One region of the Kitasatospora sp. NPDC001159 genome, then DNA from elsewhere that is predicted to be linked to it. Evidence: predicted binding sites of a transcription regulator. Region 1 holds the regulator's gene; the other holds the start of a gene.

Region 1 (7,064 bases):
GCGAGCTGATCGAGGGCTTCGTGAAGCGGGTCAACGCCGATCTGCAGCGCTGGCAGACGATCAAGAAGTTCCACCTGCTGCCGCGCGACCTCGACATCGAGCACGGCGAACTGACCCCGAGCCTGAAGATCAAGCGCCCGGTGGTCGAGCGGACCTACGCGGACGCGGTGGCCGCGATGTACGCGGGCGCCAACGAGGCCTGATCCGCTCCGCTCCCGTACGGCCCGCGTGTTCGGTCGGGCCGTACGGGACAATGGGGTCATGCCCTCCGCACTTCCCGACGGCGAACCGGTGCCGTCCGACGGTTCCCTGCCCGCGCACGCCCTCACCGGGCTGGGGCGGCGGCCGTTCGGCTTCTACCTGCACGTGCCGTACTGCGCCAGCCGCTGCGGCTACTGTGACTTCAACACCTACACCGCCACCGAGCTGCGCTCCTCCGGTGCGGTCGCCTCGCAGGAGACCTACGCGGACAACGTGGTCGCCGAGATCAGGCTGGCCCGGAAGGTGCTGGGGGAAGTGGACCTCCCGGTGCGGACCGTCTTCCTCGGCGGCGGCACCCCCACCCTGCTGCCCGCCCGCGACCTGGTGAAGATGCTCGCCGCGCTGCGCGAGGAGTTCGGGCTCGCCCCGGACGCCGAGGTCACCACCGAGGCCAACCCGGAGTCCGTCGACCCGGCGTACCTGGCCGAGCTGCGCGAGGGCGGCTACAACCGGATCTCCTTCGGCATGCAGAGCGCCCGCCCGCACGTCCTGCAGCTGCTCGACCGCCATCACACCCCGGGCCGCCCCGAGGCCTGCGTGGCCGAGGCCCGCGCGGCCGGCTTCGAGCACGTCAACCTCGACCTGATCTACGGCACCCCCGGAGAGTCCGACGACGACTGGCGGGCCTCCTTGGAGGCGGCGATCGGGGCCGGACCGGACCACGTGTCCGCGTACTCCCTGATCGTCGAGGAGGGCACCCGGCTGGCCGCCCGGGTCAAGCGCGGTGAACTGCCGATGATCGACGACGACGTGCACGCCGACCGCTACCTCATCGCCGAGCAGGCGCTCAGCGCGGCCGGCTACTCCTGGTACGAGGTCTCCAACTGGGCCACCACCCCCGAGGGCCGCTGCCGCCACAACGAGCTCTACTGGACCGGTGCCGACTGGTGGGGCGCCGGCCCCGGCGCCCACAGCCACATCGGCGGTGTCCGCTGGTGGAACGCCAAGCACCCCGCCGCCTACGCCCAGTCCCTCGCCGAGGGCCGCACCCCGGCGCTGGGCCGCGAACTCCTCGCCGACGAGGACCGCCGCGTCGAACGCATCCTCCTCGAACTGCGCCTGGTCGACGGCGTCCCCCTGGACCTGCTGACCGACACCGGCCGCAGGGCTGCTTCTGCAGCCCTCGCCAACGGCCTGCTCGCCCCCGAGCCCTACGAGCGGGGCCGCGCCGCCCTCACCCTCCAGGGGCGGCTGCTGGCGGACGCGGTCGTGCGTGACCTGGTGGACTGAGTGTCGTTAACGTGGTGTCAGCCGTCGGAGGGAGCGCGCAATGACCGCCATCGATGACCGGGTGACGGGGATCTTCGAGAACCTGGAGGTCCCGGAAGGCTTCAAGGCCGAGCTCATCAGGGGGGAAATCGTGATGATGGCCGGGCCGGACATGGTCCACAACATCATCGTCGAAGCCATTCGGGATCAGATCCCCCGGGCGGGGTGGCACCGCCTGACCACACAGGACATCGATCTTCCCGGATTGACGAGCGAGCCTCAGCCGGATCTGGTCGTGTTCGAGCGGGATGCCTTCGAGGGGCCAGGCCGCTTGATTCCCGCGCCCGTTCTCACTCTGGTGGTTGAGGTCGTCTCCAGGACCAGCGTCCTCCGTGACTACCAGACCAAACGGGAGCTGTACGCCGAGGGCGCGATTCCCGTGTATCTGATCGTCGACCCGATCAAGGCCGTCTGTGTGCTGCTGACCGAGCCGACCCGGTCGAGCGCCTCAGGGCTGCCGGACTACGTGTCCGCGCGGACCACCAAGTTCGGCGAGCCCATTCCGGTGGATCTGCTCGGCATCACGCTCGACACCTCGGAATTCCAGACCTACTCCTGACCCGGCAGGGCCGCGAAGTCGATCAATTCCTCCACCTTGCCCAGCAGCTCGGGCTCCAGGTCCTTGTAGCTGTTCACCTTCGACAGGATGCGCTTCCAGGCCGCCGGGGTGTCCACCGGCCAGCCGAGGCGGCGGCAGGTGCCCTCCTTCCAGTCCTCGCCGCGGGGGACGGCGGGCCAGGCGGGGATGCCGACGGAGGCGGGCTTCACGGCCTGCCAGATGTCGATGTAGGGGTGGCCGACGACCAGCACCGAGTCGCCGGTGACCTGGGAGGCGATGCGGTGTTCCTTGGTGCCGGGGAGCAGGTGGTCGACCAGGACGCCGAGGCGGCGGCCGGGGCCGGGGGCGAAGTCGGCGACGATGGCGGGGAGGTCGTCGATGCCGCGCAGGTACTCGACGACGACGCCCTCGATGCGCAGGTCGTCACCCCAGACCCGTTCGACCAGTTCGGCGTCGTGCCGGCCCTCGACGTAGATGCGGGACTCGCGGGCGACCCGGGCACGGGTGCCGGGGACGGCGATCGAGCCGGAGGCGGTGCGACCGGGAGCACGGGAGGGGGCCGGGCCGGTGGGGCGGACCAGGGTGACGGCCTTGCCCTCCAGCAGGAAGCCGCGCGGGACCAGGGGGAAGACCCGGTGCTTGCCGAAGCGGTCCTCCAGGGTGACGGTGAACCCCTCGGCAGTCTTCTCGCAGCGCACCACCGCCCCGCAGAAGCCGGTGGTCACCTCCTCGACCACCAGGTCCCGTTCGGCGGGCACCTCCGGGGCGGGCTGTCCCCCAGCCTGGCGGCCGGGAGGTGCCCCCAGCTTCTTCCACGGCGGGGTGAGGTCTGGTCCGTACTGGCGGCTGCGCATACGGGTGATCATAGGGATGGCGGACGGACCGTCAGAGCCCCGGCGCGCCCCAGACCGGGAACCAGCGGCTCAGGTCCTTCTCCAGCCGCAGGTCGTTCCCCAGCATCGCGTTGACCTGCAGCTCCAGCGGGCTGTTGCGCCGCTCGCCGCCGCCGGGCATCGGGGCGAAGGGGTAGAAGGTGCCACGCTTGTAGAGGTAGACCAGGGCCAGCGACTGGCCCTCCGGATTGCGGAAGCAGACCAGCGAGCAGAGCAGCTGCGGCCCGAAGCCGTTCGCCTCCAGCTCGCTGTTGACCGCGTGCAGGTCGTTCACCAGCTCCGGCAGCTCCTCGGGCCGGTGCCGGGTGAGCAGCCAGGAGTAGCCGTAGCCGTCCTTGGAGGCCTCCACCGGCACGCCGCCGCGCTCGGTGTCGGCGTCCAGCAGCGCCCGGACCTGCTGCTCGACCTGGACGAAGGCCGCGCCCTCCACGGCCGCGAAGCAGACCGAACCGAGCCCGGTGGGGGTGAACCCGGCCCCGGCCTCCAGGGTGAGCGCGGCGGACGGCACGCCGAACAGCTGGTCTAGGTCGGGCTTGACGGGCTTGGTGCGGCCGAACAGGGCGTCCAGGAATCCCACGGCGGTCCTTTCGGATCATTCGGATCAGGCGGTGATCAGCGGCCGAGCTGCTCGGAGATCTTCGCCAGCTGTGCCAGCCGCTTCTCCAGCGACGGGTGGGTGGAGAGCAGCTGCGAGGCGGTCTCCCGGGCGCTCAGCGCGGGGGCGAACCAGAAGGCGTTGTAGGGCTGGGACTTGCGCAGGTCCTCGGTGGGGATGGCCGCGATCTGTCCGGTCACCTTGGTCAGGGCCGAGGCCAGGGCGCTGGGCCGGCCGGTGAGCTGGGCTGCGGCCCGGTCGGCGGCCAGCTCGCGGTAGCGGGAGAGCAGCCGGGTGAGCAGGAAGCTGATCGCGTAGACGACCATCGACACCAGCGGGATGATCAGCGCCACGATGGCCGCGTTCTGGTCGTTGTTGTTGCGCCCGCCGCCCATGAACCCGCCGTACACGGCGATCCGGGTCATCGCCCCGGCGAGCACGCCGAGGAAGCCGGCGATGGTCATCACGGCGACGTCCCGGTGGGCGACGTGCGACAGCTCGTGCGCCAGGACGCCTTCCAGTTCCTCCGGTTCGAGCCGGCGCAGCAGGCCGGTGGTGACGCACACCACCGCGTTCTGCGGGTTGCGGCCGGTGGCGAAGGCGTTGGGCATGTCGTTGTCGGCGACCGCCACGCGGGGCTTGGGCATGTCGGCCAGGGCGCAGAGCCGGTCGATGGTGCCGTGCAGCTTGGGGTACTGCTCCTCGGTCACCTGGTGGGCGCCCATCGCCCGCTCGGTGATCTTGTCGCTGAACCAGAACTGGGCCACGAACAGCCCGCCGGAGATCAGCAGGATCAGCGGCCAGGCCCCGCGCAGCAGCGCGATCAGCAGGCCCGTGAAACCGACGTACAGCAGCCCGATCACGAACATCGTCGCGACCATGCGGCCGGTCAGGCCGCGGTCGGGCGCGAAACGGGTGTGCTGGCCCGAGCTCGACATCGCTTGCTCCTCCATTCGCCGTCGCTTTCGATGCTGCCACCCGGACGGCCCCCGAGCACCATCCCGTGCACGGGGAGTGTCGCGGCCCCCCACCTCGAACTGCGGGCAGGATCACCCCGGGCGGGCCGTTCCTGCGAAAGGACCCGGGCCTTACACTGGCAGGTACGGTTTTGGCACTCGTGTGCGCAGAGTGCCAGGGTCGGGGTCCTTCCCCGGAGCGGCCCGCAGCATCACAGACAGACGGACAACGTGCGAAGACGGAGGTGCGTGCCCCATGGCCGGTGAGGTCCGCCAACTGGACGACCGCAAGCTCGCCGTTCTGCGTGCCATCGTCCAGGACTACGTGGGCACCGAGGAGCCGGTCGGCTCCAAGGCCCTGGTGGACCGGCACAACCTCGGGGTCTCCCCGGCCACCGTGCGCAACGACATGGCGGCGCTGGAGGAGGAGGGGTACATCCACCAGCCGCACACCAGCGCGGGGCGCATCCCCACCGACAAGGGCTACCGGCTGTTCGTCGACAAGCTGGCCGAGGTCAAGCCGATGAGCGCTCCGGAGCGCCGGGCGATCCGGCACTTCCTGGACGGCGCCGTCGACCTGGACGACGTGGTCGCCCGCACGGTGCGGCTGCTCGCCCAGCTGACCCGGCAGGTTGCCGTGGTCCAGTACCCCTCGCTGACCCGTTCCACCGTCCGGCACATCGAGCTGGTGGCGCTGGCGCCGGCCAAGGTGATGCTGGTCCTGATCACCAACACCGGCAGGGTCGAGCAGCGGATGGTCGACTGCCCGGGCACGGTCGGCGAGACGGTCCTGGCCGACCTGCGCGCGCGGATCAACGCGCGGGCGGCCGGCCAGCGGCTGCCGGACGTCCCGGGCCTGCTGGAGGAGCTTCCGGCCGCCTTCGAGCAGATCGACCGGCCGACCGTCAGCACGGTCCTGGCGACCCTGTTCGAGGCGCTGGCCGAGCAGAACGAGGAGCGGATCATGCTGGCCGGCACGGCCAACCTGACCCGTTTGGGGCACGACTTCCCGCTCACCATCCAGCCGGTGCTGGAGGCCCTGGAGGAGCAGGTCGTCCTGCTCCGCCTCCTGGGTGAGACCACGGACGCCGCGATGACGGTCCGAATCGGGCGGGAGAACGCGTACGAAGGGCTGAATTCCACTTCGGTGGTGTCAGTCGGCTACGGTTCGGGCGACGAGAGCGTGGCCAAACTGGGTGTGATCGGTCCGACCCGGATGGACTACCCGGGCACAATGGGGGCGGTGCGAGCAGTGGCACGGTACGTGGGTCAGATCCTGGCCGAGTCGTAGCAAGCAGACCGCTGTCACAGAGGTGACAGCGGTGTCCAGTCGCACTACTACAGGCGGAACAAGCGGAGCATTTGGTGGCCACGGACTACTACGCGGTACTCGGCGTCCGACGGGATGCGGGGCAGGACGAGATCAAGAAGGCGTTCCGGCGCCTGGCACGCGAACTGCACCCGGACGTCAACCCGGACCCGAAGACGCAGGAGCGGTTCAAGGAGATCAACGCCGCCTACGAGGTGCTCTCCGACCCGCAGAAGCGCCAGGTCTACGACCTCGGCGGCGACCCGCTGTCGCCGGGCGGCGGCGGTGGCGCGGGCGGCTTCGGCGCCGGCGCGGCGGGCTTCGGCTTCTCCGACATCATGGACGCCTTCTTCGGCGCCGCGGCCGGCCAGCGCGGCCCGCGCTCGCGCACCCGCCGCGGCCAGGACGCCATGATCCGGCTGGAGATCACCCTGGAGGAGGCCGCCTTCGGCACCACCAAGGAACTCCAGGTCGACACCGCCGTCACCTGCACCACCTGCAACGGCGAGGGCGCGGCCCCCGGTACCTCCGCGCAGACCTGCGACATGTGCCGCGGCAAGGGCGAGGTCTCCCAGGTCACCCGCTCCTTCCTGGGGCAGGTCATGACCTCCCGCCCCTGTCCGCAGTGCCAGGGCTTCGGCACCGTCGTGCCGACCCCGTGCCCGGAGTGCGCCGGTGACGGCCGGGTCCGCGCCCGCCGCACCCTGACGGTCAAGATCCCGGCCGGTGTCGACAACGGCACCCGGATCCAGCTGGCCGGCGAGGGCGAGGTCGGCCCCGGCGGCGGCCCGGCCGGCGACCTGTACGTCGAGATCGCCGAGACCACCCACACCGTCTTCCAGCGGCGCGGGGACGACCTGCACTGCACCGTCACCATCCCGATGACGGCCGCCGCGCTCGGCACCCAGGTGCCGCTGCAGACCCTGGACGGACTGGAGGAGGTCGACATCCGGCCCGGCACCCAGTCCGGTCAGTCGATCCCGCTGCACGGCCGGGGCATCACCCACCTGCGCGGGGGCGGCCGGGGCGACCTGATAGTGCATGTCGAGGTGCAGACGCCCACCAAGCTCGACCCCGAGCAGGAGGAACTGCTGCGCCGGCTCTCCATCCTGCGCGGTGAGGAGCGCCCGTCCGGCCAGTTCGCGCCGGGCCAGCAGGGCCTGTTCTCGCGACTGAAGGACGCCTTCAACGGCCGGTAGGCCGTCCGGGAGGGGGTGCCGGG
Region 2 (7,064 bases), on a different contig from region 1:
AAGGGAGTTCGCGCTGCCCATGGTCCGCGGCGCGGCTGGTCTGGAGCGCCTTGAGCTGCTCTCCGCCCCGGGCGAGCGGGTGTTGCTGATCACCTGGTGGAGCGGCGATCCGGTACTGGTCGCCGACCCGCCGGCCGAGCTGCTCGGCCGCCCGGTGCACCGCTGGTCCTTCACCAGCGAGCACGTCGAGTAGACGGTGGTCGGGAACCGCCGCGCGCCCGCTACCGTGCATAGCTGAGAGAAGGCCGGACGGGATCGGGAGCGCGGCGCGGTGAACAGGGACGGGCGGAGCAGGATCAGGACGTACGCGGTGGGGGCGCTGGCCCTGCTGGCCTTCGCCACCGCGTGCGGCGACAACGGGGCCGGCGGCGGTGCCGCCCCGGCCGCGTCCCAGCCGTCCGGCGGCGCCGCGCCGACCGCCGCGGCCACCACGCCGGGCGCGGCCCCGGCCGAGGGCGACGCCGCGGCCTGGGCGAAGTGGAACCTCAAGCCGCTCGCCCCGGCCCCCGCGCCGCCCGCCGACAAGCCGATCAAGCTCGAACGCACCGGCACCGTACCGGTGATCAGCGACGTGAAGACGAGCGACAAGGTCGTCTTCATCACCATCGACGACGGTGCCGAGAAGGACCCGAAGTTCGTCGAGATGCTGACCGACCTCAAGGTGCCGATCACGATGTTCTTGACCAAGGACATCGTCAAGAACGACTACGGCTACTTCAAGCCGCTCCAGGCGCTCGGCAACCACATCCAGAACCACACCGTCACCCACCCGGTGATGAGCAAGCTCCCGGCGGACAAGCAGAAGGCCGAGATCTGCGACGACCAGGCCGCGCTCACCCAGCAGTACGGCACCGCCCCGCTGCTGTTCCGCCCGCCGTTCGGCGACGGCGCCAACACCCCGATGCTCAACACCTCGGTGCAGCAGTGCGGCCCGCGCGCGATCGTGCTCTGGCGCGAGTCGATGCAGATCCACGACATGCAGTACCAGGCCGCCGACAAGAAGCTGAAGCCCGGCGACATCATCCTGGCGCACTTCCGCGGCCCCAAGGAGCTCAAGGGCGCCACGATGACCCAGATGTTCGCCGACCTGCTGGCCCGGATCCAGGAGCAGGGCTTCTCGGTGGCCCGGCTGGACGACTACATCCAGCCGCCGGCGTCGTAACCGCTCAGACCGGCTGACCGAGCATCATCAGCGGACCGTGGTCGGTGCGGCTGAGGATCACCGTGACGGTGTTCGGCCCGGAGGGCCTGAGCTGACGGCGCAGCTCCTCCGGGGTGATCGCCATCCCGCGCTTCTTGATCACCACCGTGCCGGCCTGACGCTCGCGCAGCAGCGCCTTCAGCTTCTTGATGTGGAAGGGCAGCACGTCGGTGAGCTCGAAGGCGTGCGCGTACGGGGTGGCGACCAGCTCGTCCGAGGTCAGGTAGGCGATCTTCGGGTCGATCAGCCGGCCGCCGACCTGCTCGGCCACCTCGGCCACCAGGTGGGCCCGGATCACCGCGCCGTCCGGCTCGTACAGGTACCGCCCGACCGGTCCGGCCGGCGGGTCGGGCAGGTCGCCGCCGGTCAGGCTGGCGCCCTGCGGCAGCAGGGTGGCGCGGTGCGGGCGGGCCGCCTTGGTGCCGAACCAGAGCACCGCCTCCTTGACGTCCCCGTGGTCGGAGACCCACTCGGCCTCGGCGTCCGCCGGGACGGCCTCGTGCGGGATGCCCGGTGCCACCTTCAGCGCGCCGATCGGGGTCCGCCGCCCGGCCTCGATCGCCCAGGACAGCGGCGGGGCGTACGCCTCGGGGTCGAACACCCGGCCGCGCGAGGTACGGCGGGCAGGGTCGGTGAACACCGCGTCGTAGCCGGTGACGTCCACCTCGGCGACGTCCGCGCAGCGCACCTCGACCAGCTCGGACAGGCCCAGAGCGGCGGCGTTGGCCGCGGTCGCGGCGCAGGCGGCCGGGTCCTTGTCCACCGCCAGCACCTCGATCCCGGCCCGGGCCAGAGCCAGCACGTCCCCGCCGATGCCGCAGCACAGGTCCGCCAGCCGCCGTACCCCCAGCTCGGCGAACCGGCGGGCCCGCCACTCGGCCACACTGCGCCGGGTGGACTGCTCGACCCCGTTGGGCGTGAAGTACATCAGGTCCGCGTCCGTCCCGAACTTCGCCCGCGCCCGCTGCCGCAACCGCGCCTGCCCGAACGCCGCCGACACCAGCTCCGCCGGATGCTCCCGGCGCAGCCGGGTGGCGAGCGCCAGCTCCTCCTGGGGCGTGAACTCGCGCAGCTCGGCGAGCAGGGCCTGACCCTCGGGGGTCAGCAGGGGCTGGAGGTTCTCGGTGTCCACGGGCCCATTCTGACCGGTCAGAGGAGGTGGACGCCGGGTAGGACCGACAACGTGATGACGGACAGGGCCACCCCGGTGACGACCGGGACGATCCGGTACCCGATCCGCCAACTGGCCCGGACGATCCAAGCGGGCACCGGGAGCGTGGCCGCGATGAGGATCAGGGTGCCGACCGGCCTGGACGCGTGCAGTGACATCACGATCAGGAAGGTCACGAGGCCGCCGACGATCAGCGCCGGAACCAGCGCGACGGCCACGACCAGGGCGAGCAGCAGGTCCGTCAGCCAGTGGGCACGCGGTCGCAGGGGATCCCGGATCAGCGGCACGCTTATCGGAACACCCCCAGGCACAGCAGCACGGGCAGCATGAAGGGCGCGACCCCGGCGGCGAGTGGCAGGAGCTCGTAGCCGCTCCGGTGGCCGCGCAGGACGACGGTGACGGGCACTCCGTAGCCGATGACCACCGCGGAGAGCGCGCCGAACACGATGACGCCGCCCGGGTCGGAGCCGGCGGAATCGGCGATCGCTCCGCCGAGCCAGAAGGCGATGAGCGGAAGGGCCGTCAGCAGCGGCAGCAGCAGAAGCGCGAGCACGGCGTCCTTGGCGTTGGACGGGCCGATGCGTACCGGGGTGTCGGTCATGGCAGGAGTCTGTCCGAGGGGGCGCCGCCCGCACATGAGTACGGCTACTCATCCGTATCGCGAGGGTTCAGGGCGCGTCGTTGGCACTCTGGTTGACTGAGTGCTAACACCGGCCTATGGTCGTCCTTGGCACTCCCCACTGGGGGAGTGCTAACGCGAAGACGCGTGTCTGACCCCCGCGACGGCAGGCTCGCAAGTTCGCCCCTACCCGTTAGAAAACCCCGTAATCTCCGAAGGGGAGCTCGGACGTGACCACCAGCAGCAAGGTTGCCATCAAGCCGCTTGAGGACCGCATCGTGGTCCAGCCGCTCGACGCCGAGACCACCACGGCCTCCGGCCTGGTTATCCCGGACACCGCCAAGGAGAAGCCCCAGGAGGGCGTCGTCCTGGCCGTCGGCCCGGGCCGCTTTGAGGACGGCCAGCGTCTGCCGCTCGATGTCGCCGTCGGTGACATCGTCCTGTACTCGAAGTACGGCGGCACCGAGGTGAAGTACCAGGGCGAGGAGTACCTGGTGCTCTCCGCCCGCGACGTCCTCGCGATCATCGAGAAGTAAGACGTCCCGACCCGCCCCGGATCCGTGTCCTTCGTGACAGTGGCCCGGGGCGCGGTTGTTGGTTCACGTTGTTCGGCGGCCGGTGGGTCGGCCGCAGCCCCGAGGGAATAGGGAACATGGCGAAGATCCTGCAGTTCGACGAGGACGCCCGCCGCTCGCTGGAGCGCGGTGTCAACAAGCTGGCCGACACCGTCAAGGTGACCATCGGCCCCAAGGGCCGCAACGTCGTCATCGACAAGAAGTTCGGCGCCCCGACCATCACCAACGACGGTGTCACCATCGCCCGCGAGGTCGAGCTGGACGACCCGTACGAGAACCTTGGCGCGCAGCTCGTCAAGGAGGTCGCCACCAAGACCAACGACGTCGCGGGTGACGGCACCACCACCGCCACCGTGCTGGCCCAGGCCCTGGTCAACGAGGGTCTGCGCAACGTCGCCGCCGGTGCCGGCCCGGCCGCCCTGAAGAAGGGCATCGACAAGGCCGTCGCCGCCGTCTCCGAGCACCTGCTCTCGGTGGCCCGCGAGATCGAGGGCAAGGACGACGTCGCCGCCGTCGCGTCCCTCTCCGCCCAGGACACCCAGGTCGGCGAGCTGATCGCCGAGGCGATCGACAAGGTCGGCAAGGACGGTGTCATCACCGTCGAGGAGTCGAACACCTTCGGCGTGGAGCTGGACTTCACCGAGGGCATGCAGTTCGACAAGGGCTACCTGTCGCCGTACTTCGTCACCGACGCGGAGCGGCAGGAGGCGGTCCTGGAGGACCCGTACATCCTGATCAACCAGGGCAAGATCTCCTCCATCCAGGAGCTGCTGCCGCTGCTGGAGAAGATCCTGCAGGGCGGTGCCTCCAAGCCGCTGCTGATCATCGCCGAGGACGTCGACGGCGAAGCGCTGTCGACCCTGGTCGTGAACAAGATCCGCGGCACCTTCAACGCCGTCGCCGTCAAGGCCCCGGGCTTCGGCGACCGCCGCAAGGCGATCCTCGGCGACCTGGCCGTCCTGACCGGTGGCCAGGTCATCTCCGAGGAGGTCGGCCTCAAGCTCGACCAGGTCGGCCTGGACGTGCTGGGCACCGCCCGCCGCGTGACCATCACCAAGGACGAGACCACGATCGTCGACGGTGCCGGTGACGCCGAGGCCGTGGCCGGCCGCGTCGCGCAGATCAAGGGCGAGATCGCCGCGACCGACTCCGACTGGGACCGCGAGAAGCTGCAGGAGCGCCTGGCCAAGCTGGCCGGCGGCGTCTGCGTCATCAAGGTCGGCGCCGCCACCGAGGTGGAGCTGAAGGAGCGCAAGCACCGTCTCGAGGACGCCATCTCGGCGACCCGCGCCGCGGTCGAGGAGGGCATCGTCGCCGGTGGTGGCGCCTCCCTGGTCCACGCCGCCAAGGTGCTGAACGACGGCCTGGGCCTGTCGGGTGACGAGGCCACCGGTGTCGCCGTGGTCCGCAAGGCGCTGCACGAGCCGCTGCGCTGGATCGCCCAGAACGCCGGCCTGGAGGGCTACGTCATCACCTCCAAGGTCTCCGAGCTGGAGATCGGCCAGGGCTACAACGCCGCCACCGGCGAGTACGGCGACCTGGTGAAGGCCGGCGTCATCGACCCGGTCAAGGTCACCCGCTCCGCCCTGGAGAACGCCGCCTCGATCGCCTCCCTGCTGCTCACCACCGAGACCCTCGTGGTGGAGAAGAAGGAGGAGGAGGCCGAGAGCGGTCACGGCCACTCGCACGGTCACGGCCACTCGCACTGAGGCCCGGCGCGATAGCCGCAGCTCCTGACCGGAGGCCCGGTCCGCTCCCTCGGGGAGGCGGGCCGGGCCTCCGGCATTGCCGGGCGGATGCGCCCGGCAGTCGTTCTTCAGGCTTCAACTATCAGTGGAATTTTGCAGAACGCAAAGATTGCCTTATAACTGAGGCATGATCGAGGCCCGCCATCTGCGCGTCCTGCGTGCCGTCGCCCGCACCGGCTCCTTCTCCGCCGCCGCCCGCGAGCTGGGGTGTACGCAGCCTGCCGTCAGCCAGCAGATGAAGGCCCTGGAGAAGTCGGTCGACACCCCACTGGTGGTGCGTTCGGGCCGCGGCATGCAGCTCAGCGAGGCCGGGCGGGTCCTGCTCAAGCATGCCACCGGGATCCTGGCCGGGCTCTCCGCCGCCGAGGAGGAGGTGGCCGCGATCGCCGGGCTGCGGGCCGGGCGGGTGCGGCTGGTGTCCTTCCCGACCGCGAGTTCCACCCTGGTGCCGCCCGGCGTCGCCCGGCTGCGGGACAGCCATCCGGGGGTGCGCGTGTCGCTGGTCGAGGCGGAGCCGCCGGAATCGCTGGCGATGCTGCGCGGCGGGGAGTGCGAGATCGCGCTGGCCTTCCGCTACCCGCAGTCCGACGGCGTCGTCGCGCCGCCGGTCGCCGCGCACGGCACCCCGCGCGAGGCGCGGGCCGAGGCGAACCTGGAGGCGCAGCAGCTGTCGGCCGGCACCGACTGGTCCGACCTGGTGGTCACCCCGCTGCTGGACGATCCGCTGGTGGGCCTGCTGCCCGCCGCCCATCCGCTGGCCGGGCGGGGCGGGCCGGTGGAGCTGGCCGAGCTGGCGGGGGAGCAGTGGATCGCCGGCTGCCCGCAGTGCCGGGGGCACCTGGTGGAGCTGTGCGCCGGGGCGGGCTTCGAGCCCCGGATCGACTTCGCGACCGACGACTACCCGGCGGTGGTCGGCCTGGTGGCGGCCGGGCTGGGGGTGGCGGTGCTGCCCCGGCTGGCGCTGCAGTCGGTGCGTCCTGACGGCGTGTCGACGGTGCCGGTGCGGACGGCCTCCGGGGTGCCGGCGGTGCGCCAGGTGGTGGCGCTGACCCTGCCGGACCTGGCCGAGGTGCCGGCCGTCGCGCTGATGCTGGAGCGCCTGGCGGGCGCGGCCGCCGACCGCTGACGGTCGGGGACGGGGCTCCTGCCTGTTGGGTGGCGGCTGCGAGCAGCCTGAGGCGCCGCGAAGAAACGTTTCTTCACGGCGTGTCGTGGATGTGGGTCTAGCGCTGCGCGACCGCCGGCGGGGTCAGCGGAACCTCTACCAGGCGGTGCCGCGAGCGGCCCAGCATCTCCTCGCGCTCGTCCTCCGTCATCCCGCCCCAGACGCCGTACGGTTCGCGGACCGCCAGGGCGTGCGCGGCACACTCGGCGATCACGGGACAGCGCATGCAGACCTCCTTGGCGCTGGCCTCGCGCGAACTGCGCGCCGCCCCGCGCTCGCCCTCGGGGTGGAAGAAGAGCGAGCTGTCCACGCCACGGCAGGCTGCCGAGAGCTGCCAGTCCCAGAGGTCCGCGTTGGGACCGGGGAGGCGGGAGAAATCTGCCATGGCTCATTCCCTTCGGAAGCGGTCGGCCGTCGGCCGGGCGTGCTCGGCGGGCTGCTGCCGAGCGGTGCCCGGCGGGGCGTCCCGCACTGGTATGGACACCTGGAAATATGACTTAAGGCAACTCCATGGACAAGTCACCCACACACTGGCACAACAGTCAATGACCATACGAAAGCTATAAAAACGGGCAATGTGGGCAA

What was found. Region 1 encodes HrcA, which represses chaperone genes, less so after heat shock. Its sites were predicted from a motif close to TTNGCACTCNGNNNNNCNGAGTGCNAA; they were not measured.
Region 2: groES (co-chaperone GroES) is a predicted target of HrcA. The motif match lies at 3,054-3,080, and genes of this name have one in related genera.

Annotation. Positions count from the first base shown of each region.
Region 1 is NZ_JBSFJV010000050.1:20-7,083, reverse strand. It holds gene ACWC9T_RS24030 (AMP-dependent synthetase/ligase) at 1-203, shown strand, start outside; gene hemW (radical SAM family heme chaperone HemW) at 262-1,491, shown strand; gene ACWC9T_RS24020 (Uma2 family endonuclease) at 1,532-2,089, shown strand; gene ACWC9T_RS24015 (DUF3097 domain-containing protein) at 2,080-2,943, opposite strand; gene pspAB (PspA-associated protein PspAB) at 2,975-3,559, opposite strand; gene htpX (zinc metalloprotease HtpX) at 3,595-4,515, opposite strand; gene hrcA (heat-inducible transcriptional repressor HrcA) at 4,790-5,824, shown strand; gene dnaJ (molecular chaperone DnaJ) at 5,899-7,041, shown strand.
Region 2 is NZ_JBSFJV010000002.1:142,694-149,757, reverse strand. It holds gene ACWC9T_RS02085 (hypothetical protein) at 1-193, shown strand, start outside; gene ACWC9T_RS02080 (polysaccharide deacetylase family protein) at 272-1,162, shown strand; gene ACWC9T_RS02075 (class I SAM-dependent methyltransferase) at 1,167-2,354, opposite strand; gene ACWC9T_RS02070 (hypothetical protein) at 2,351-2,659, opposite strand; gene ACWC9T_RS02065 (hypothetical protein) at 2,662-2,973, opposite strand; gene groES (co-chaperone GroES) at 3,222-3,527, shown strand; gene groL (chaperonin GroEL) at 3,644-5,275, shown strand; gene ACWC9T_RS02050 (LysR family transcriptional regulator) at 5,442-6,440, shown strand; gene ACWC9T_RS02045 (WhiB family transcriptional regulator) at 6,538-6,864, opposite strand.